Regions from separate parts of the Anoxybacillus eryuanensis genome, predicted to be linked through region 1. Evidence: riboswitches for the same ligand, from Rfam matches in the RefSeq annotation. Region 1 holds a riboswitch; the other holds the start of a gene.
The links. A riboswitch is a leader RNA that binds a small molecule or an ion and turns the genes downstream of it on or off. The one in region 1 is predicted to bind cyclic di-GMP.
Positions count from the first base shown of each region.

Region 2: another riboswitch for cyclic di-GMP. It lies ahead of HNQ84_RS11055 (hypothetical protein); the one in region 1 lies ahead of HNQ84_RS07315 (methyl-accepting chemotaxis protein).

Region 1 covers NZ_JBPODS010000005.1:30,264-33,685, reverse strand. The annotation lists gene HNQ84_RS07325 (FixH family protein) at 1-498, shown strand, start outside; gene adhP (alcohol dehydrogenase AdhP) at 524-1,537, opposite strand; cyclic di-GMP riboswitch class I at 1,771-1,859, shown strand; gene HNQ84_RS07315 (methyl-accepting chemotaxis protein) at 1,971-3,422, shown strand, end outside.
Region 2 covers NZ_JBPODS010000011.1:88,661-92,082, forward strand. The annotation lists gene HNQ84_RS11045 (LysR family transcriptional regulator) at 1-641, shown strand, start outside; gene HNQ84_RS11050 (H-type small acid-soluble spore protein) at 673-852, opposite strand; gene HNQ84_RS11055 (hypothetical protein) at 935-1,573, opposite strand; cyclic di-GMP riboswitch class I at 1,611-1,694, opposite strand; gene HNQ84_RS11060 (NAD-dependent deacylase) at 1,823-2,533, shown strand; gene HNQ84_RS11065 (PH domain-containing protein) at 2,574-3,422, opposite strand, start outside.

The sequences.
Region 1 (3,422 bases):
GAACATGACGAGATGATCACTGCGCGACACAAAGGAAACGGTGTATATGTTGCTGAGAAAACGTTTGCGGCTGATGGAGTGTATGTTGTTACATATCATGTGACGGCGAATAATTCGCATCGTATGGAAAAAAATGAAGTTCGTGTAGAGCAAAAGCAAGGAGCAACAACCCAAGCACGAAAGCAATCCAATCATTCGCATACACACGAACATCGTGTGTATATGACATTTTCGCCAAAAGAAGCAAAACAAAATGAACGTACGACGTTTCAGGTGCAAATGGTATACGATGAAAAACCGTTAACGGAAGGGCAAGTAACGATGGAATATTGGAAGGGAGAAGATAAGAAACATACATATGTTACAATGAATGAACAAGGAAATGGAACGTATGTTGCTGAAGTTTCATTCGCATCTTCAGGAATTTATCAGTTTCGCGTGCATGTCATTAAGGAAGACCTTCATGACCATCAAGTATTTTCTGTTGAAATCAAATAAGAAGGCGCTCATAGACGCCTTCTTTTTAATCTACTTTTAACACGACGCGGCCGTTAATTTGCCCTTTTAACATACGATCGAATACGTCGTTAATGTTTTCAAGTGGTTGCACTTCGACAATTGTTTTTACTTTCCCTTCTGCCGCAAATTGAAGTGCCTCTTGTAAATCTTTGCGCGTACCAACGATGGAACCAATAATTCTTACTCCATTTAACACAGTATCGAAAATTGGAATAGGCATTTCTTCAGGTGGCAATCCGACAAGTACGCAAGCGCCACCACGACGAATAGCTTTGTAGGCCGATTCAAACGCTGCTTTTGATACAGCTGTCACGACAGCCGCATGCACACCGCCAATTTTTTCTTTCATCCATTGCGCTGCATCTTCAAGTTTTGGATTAACGACAAGATCAGCACCAAGCTGTTTAGCTAATTCAAGTTTTTCATCGCCTAAATCGACAGCGACGACGTTTAATCCCATTGCTTTTGCATATTGAACAGCGACGTGTCCAAGCCCGCCGATACCGTAAATCGCTACCCATTCACCTGGTTTTGCGCCTGTTACTTTGAGCGCTTTATATGTTGTTACACCAGCGCAAAAGATTGGAGCGGCTTCTTCAAACGATAAGTTATCAGGAATTTTTACGACATAATCGGCTGCAGCACGGCAATATTCAGCATAACCACCATCAACGGAATAGCCAGCGTTTTGTTGACGTTCGCATAATGTTTCTTGTCCGCTTAAGCAATAGTCACAATGACCGCACGCCGAATAAAGCCAAGGGATACCTACGCGATCTCCAACTTTTAAATGTGTCACCCCAGGACCTACTTCTTCAATTACACCGACACCTTCATGTCCAGGAATGAGGGGCAGTTTAGGTTTCACAGGCCAGTCGCCATGCGCGGCATGCAAGTCTGTATGACATACTCCACACGCTTTGATGCGTACTAACACTTCGCCATATGAAATCGTTGGTTTTTCCACTTCTTTAATTTGTAGCGGTTCTTTAAATTGCTCTACAACTGCAGCTTTCATGACGAGTCCTCCTTAAAACAAAAAGGGATTTTTTGGTCTATGCAAATTTAATGTAACATGTGCTATTTTTGTGAAAAATAGCACAAAATGATTGTTCAAAAAAATGTAAAAAAATTTTGGATAAAAAGGTAAATTTTTATCTCGTATATTGACGATAGGAAAAATTGCTTTTTTGGTCACAACTACCTACTTCTTTTTTCATAGTTGTTGTGATAAAATGAAAATGTAAAAAATTGAATAATCGGCAAACTACTCGAAAGGGTAGGGCGCAAAGCTATAGGGGCTACGTCTATGTGTATAGATATGCCAGCCAGTTGCCCTTCTTGTGAAGTATAAGAAGGTTCCATTCTCTAGGATACGTGTCGAACTATAGCTGCCTCTATTTACTTTGTTTGGGCAGCTTTTTTATTTTACTAAGACAGGGGGAAGCATCATGAGTTTAACGGTAAGAAAAAAATTAATTGCGACGTTTCTTTCAGTGTTATTGTTATTTTTTGTCGTAAGTATGCTTACATATAATAGGTTAGAGCAAATTGATGAGCAGTATTCCAATGCGATGAAAGAAGGGTTTGAACGAATAAATATTGTTACAAATATGCAAAATGCGGTGTTGCGCGAACAAATTGCTGTAAGGGGATATTTAATTAACGGAAAACCTGAAAGTTTAAATGCATTTGAACAAGCAGCGAGCGAATTTGTGGATAATCAAGAAAAAATGACATCATTACGGTTAGAGAGCAAAGCAAAGGAAGCGGTTGATCGGTTAGTAAAAGCAGAGCAAGACTATCGTGATATTGCGAAACAGGCAGTGGAGTTCAAAAAGCAAGGTCAAATGGCTGAAATTTCACGCCTCATGAAAGAGCGAGGAAATGCCATTACGTTAGAAGTAACTGAAGCAGGTGAGCAAGCTCGGGCCGTTCAACAAAAATATTTACAACAAATGAGCGAAACATTATCTAAACAAGCTAAAGACATGAAATATATGACGCTTATAACAATGGGCATAGCCTTTTTTGTCAGTATTGCCATTGCGTTATATATTAGCGAAAAAATCGCAAGACCAGTGAAACAAATTTCCGATCATGCTGAAAAAATTGCACACGGTGATTTGTCGGTTGATGATATTCATGTGACAAATCAGGATGAAATTGGTGATTTGGCGAAGTCGTTTAATCGAATGTCTCACAATTTAAAACAGCTTATTCAACAAGTAAGCGCAGCGACAGAGCATGTGTCTGCTTCGGTACAAGAACTCATGGCAAGCGCTGAGCAGGCAAGTGCAGCGACAGAAGAAGTAACGACAGCGATTCAAGAAGTAGCTCAAGGAGCAGAAATCCAAGGAAAACATGCAGAAGAAAGCGTGCATGCGATTGGTGAGATGGCGGCAGGAATTGAACGAATGGCTCAAACGGCTACTGTTGTAGCGAACTCTGCGACAGAGACGACGAAACAAGCGGCTGTTGGACAACAATATTTACGAAAAGTCGTTATGCAAATGAATACGATTAACGAATCAACGAATGCAACGAATACCGTCATTAAAGAACTAAACGAAAAATCCACACAAATCGGCAAAATTGTTGACGTCATTGTCGGTATTGCTGAACAAACAAACTTATTGGCGCTTAATGCAGCCATTGAAGCGGCACGTGCTGGAGAGCATGGGAAAGGATTTGCAGTTGTAGCGGATGAGGTGCGTAAATTGGCGGAACAGTCGCGTGAGTCTGCAAATCAAATTGCGCAATTAATTGAAATGATTCAACAAAATACAGGGCATGTCGTCAACATTGTTGAAAAAGGAACAGAAGAAGTGAAACAAGGGACAAAATTGGTAGAAGAAACAGGAACATTTTTTGAGCAAATTTCGCTTTCAATTGAACAGGTA
Region 2 (3,422 bases), on a different contig from region 1:
TTTTACAACATCACGATTGTGTGAAAGGGACATTAAAAATTGGAGCTAGTTTTACAATTGGAGAATACGTGCTCCCATCTTTTTTATTTGTCTTACAAAACGATTACCCAGACTTGCATCTCGAAGTCATCATCGGCAACACGAAAGAAATTGTGGAGCTCGTCCGCACGTATCAAACGGATATCGGTTTAATTGAGGGACAAACGAATGAAAAAGAGCTTACGGTATACCCGTTTATGCAAGATGAGCTAGTTATCGTTGCTTCGAATGACCATCCGCTCGTTCGCCAACAAGCCGTATCGATAAACGATCTACAAAATCAACTATGGATTACACGTGAATTAGGATCCGGCACACGTGAATATTTTCATCATTTCATTCGCTCAAACGGGCTAAAAGTGAAATCGCTCATGATCATTAGCAGTAATCAAGGAATTAAAGAAACATTAATGCGTGGAAACGGATTAGCCTTTCTTTCACGCCATGTAATTGAGCGCGAATTAAAACAAGGTCATTTATCGATTGTCTGTTTAAATCATCCGCCTTTTTACCGAACGTTTTCTTATCTTTATGCACCAACGATGAAAAACAACAAACTTGTACACTTACTGATTGATTTACTCCAAAAAAAACGGATGTGACAAACAAGTTGCTTTGTCACATCCCCACCACTTAATGTTCCTCTAACTGTGAAACAGGAACGCGCTGTTGTTTTTCGGGGGTGTCCAAAAAGCGAATCGTCGCCATTTCTGTTTTCGTATCAACATGTTCGATATAGACAGATTTTCCGTGATACGTCACATGTTTCATATCCGACGACTCGGCAATTTGTTGTGCGCGTATGATGTTCATCCCGCTCTCCTCCTTTCAAACAATGATTATCGTCTACGTTTTGCATCAAAATATGCAAAAAAAGAGCGCCAAAAGGCACCCATTATATTAATTCAAGCAACTTCTTTTTATTTTGTTGTACTTTTTCTTCTAACATTTTCACTTTTTCTTTTAACGCTTGTATGTTGGCGTCATTCGCAGCCAATTTCTTTTCTAACGCACGAATTTCATTTTTCACCGCTTTTAACTGGTTAGAAGTAGAAATAAGTTTTCCAATCCATTTGTCTAGTTCTTCTTGCTTTTCCGCTTCATCTTCTTCATCCACTTGTACAACGGTGGATTGTTCAGTTGTCGTCACAGCAGTGCTATTTTGCTCATTAACTACTTCTGTTGTTTGTTCATTTTCGTCTGTTTTTTCATTTGGAATTAGTTGTTCGTTTGGCATGCTAAGCGCTGCAAGTGCCGCTGTTACCTCATCCAAACGCAATTCAATCTTACCGAGTTTTTTATTTAATTCTACTAATTTGTTTTTCAACATTTGTTGTTCTTTCTTCTGTTTGGCTAGTTCTTGTTTTTTCTTTTCTTCTTTTTTCTTTTGCGCTAACAGTTGTTTTTTATTCGCTTCTTCTTTTTTCACAATAACATGACTCTTCTCTACATGTTTTCCGTCATGCTTTGCTGCGAAAGTAGGAGAAGCAACAAGCATCCCTGCTAATAAAATCGGTAAGCCTTTTTTCAACATTACCCTTTCCTCCATTTCATATGTATGTTGTTCTGGTAATGGCAGCTGGCTGGCATAGGTTCTCCCCTTAGCCCCTATAGCTTTGCGACGCTAAGTTTCCTTAGCTGTGCCTTTACTTTTATTATACTTCGCTTATTTTCATGCACATGAATCGAAAGTCCTTATTTTCTTATAAACATATGTGAAAATAAAGGAGCAAAAGAGCAAATAAAGAAATAGTTATTGGTAGATAAAAAGGAGGGGTATGGGATGATAGAAAGATGGTTGAAACAGTCTTCGTATACAGTCGTATTTACTGGTGCAGGAATGTCGACAGAAAGCGGCCTGCCTGATTTTCGTTCGGCAAAAACGGGGCTTTGGCGTACGAAAAATCCTCAGCAATTAGCGAGCACGTATGCGCTAAAACATAACCGCGAGGAATTTGTCGCGTTCTACCAATATCGCATTCGCACGCTTCTTGAATGCCAGCCGCATATTGGGCATACGATTTTGGCCAATTGGCAAAGAAAAGGGATTATTCATCAAATCGTCACGCAAAATGTCGATGGATTTCACCAACAAGCAGGCAGTACAAATGTCGTCGAATTGCACGGGACGTTGCGAACCGTCTATTGCTTGCGCTGTAAGCAAACGTACGATGCGAAACGATATGTAGATGAACAGTTTGAGTGCACATGCGGCGGCTTTTTGCGCCCTTCCGTCGTTTTATTTGGCGAATCGTTGCCGCATGATGCAATTGAACAAGCATGGACAGCAGCCGAACGAGCGGACTTATGGATTGTGCTCGGCTCTTCTTTACAAGTATCGCCAGCTAACGAGCTTCCTGTCATCGCCAAACGAAGCGGAGCAAAACTCGTTATCGTGAATATGGAACCGACACCATTCGATGATTGGGCAGATTTAATTATACACGGTCGTAAAATTGGGGAAGTGTTGAAGGAAATTGACGAATTTCTTTGATTGTGTCCCAAAATATGTTCTTTTGGGACACAATCATCGCTTATTCTTTATTTTCCAAAAACCATTCGTATATTACATTTGCTTCACGTTCGTCAACATCAACGACCTTTCCGCGTATACCCGGCATGACTGTCGCACGTACGGTACATAATCCGAGCCGTTGTTGCATACGAGTTTGTGAGATCGTTAACGACTGAATACGATGTTTTAACATATATACTGTTTTTATCGTCAGCCATCCACTTCTCAATGCTAGCTGCTCACTCTTAATCGTTACTCCCGCTCGTCTATAACTTCGATAGCCGACATGTACTGCGGGCAAAAGGAGAAGGAGCGTTTCAAATCGCTGAAAAAATACGATTATGATGATCGGAATTAGCATAACCTTATAGAGCGATCTCAACATATAGCGCCAACGGGCACGTGTACATAGCGATCGGAACGAATTGTGCAAACGATATTCAGGAAAACACGTCGCAACAAGAGAAGTGACTTCGTTTTTACGAACAAGCGGAAACAGCACGAGACTGCCATGTTTTCCATCATCAAGTGCTCCTCCGGCATGAATAAGATGAACAGAAACATAACCGAACAAGTAACAAATCGGACTTTCCTTCACTGCAATGGCTTGAACTCGCTCAATCGATGTAGAAATGCTCTTTTTTTGCAGCAATCCTGTTGTTATCGTTATCGTTTTGTTTTGTTTGACAACCGTAAAGTTCATATAGCGAAAAAGATGACCGATCACAGACAACACATAAGCGATCATAAGAACGACAAGTAAAAAGACAAGGGTAGAAGCTGTATCGTCAACGCGAAAAAATATGTTTAGCCGTTCAAACGGAATGAAATTATCAAAATCAGAAAGAAATGCACCAATCGCTGCAAT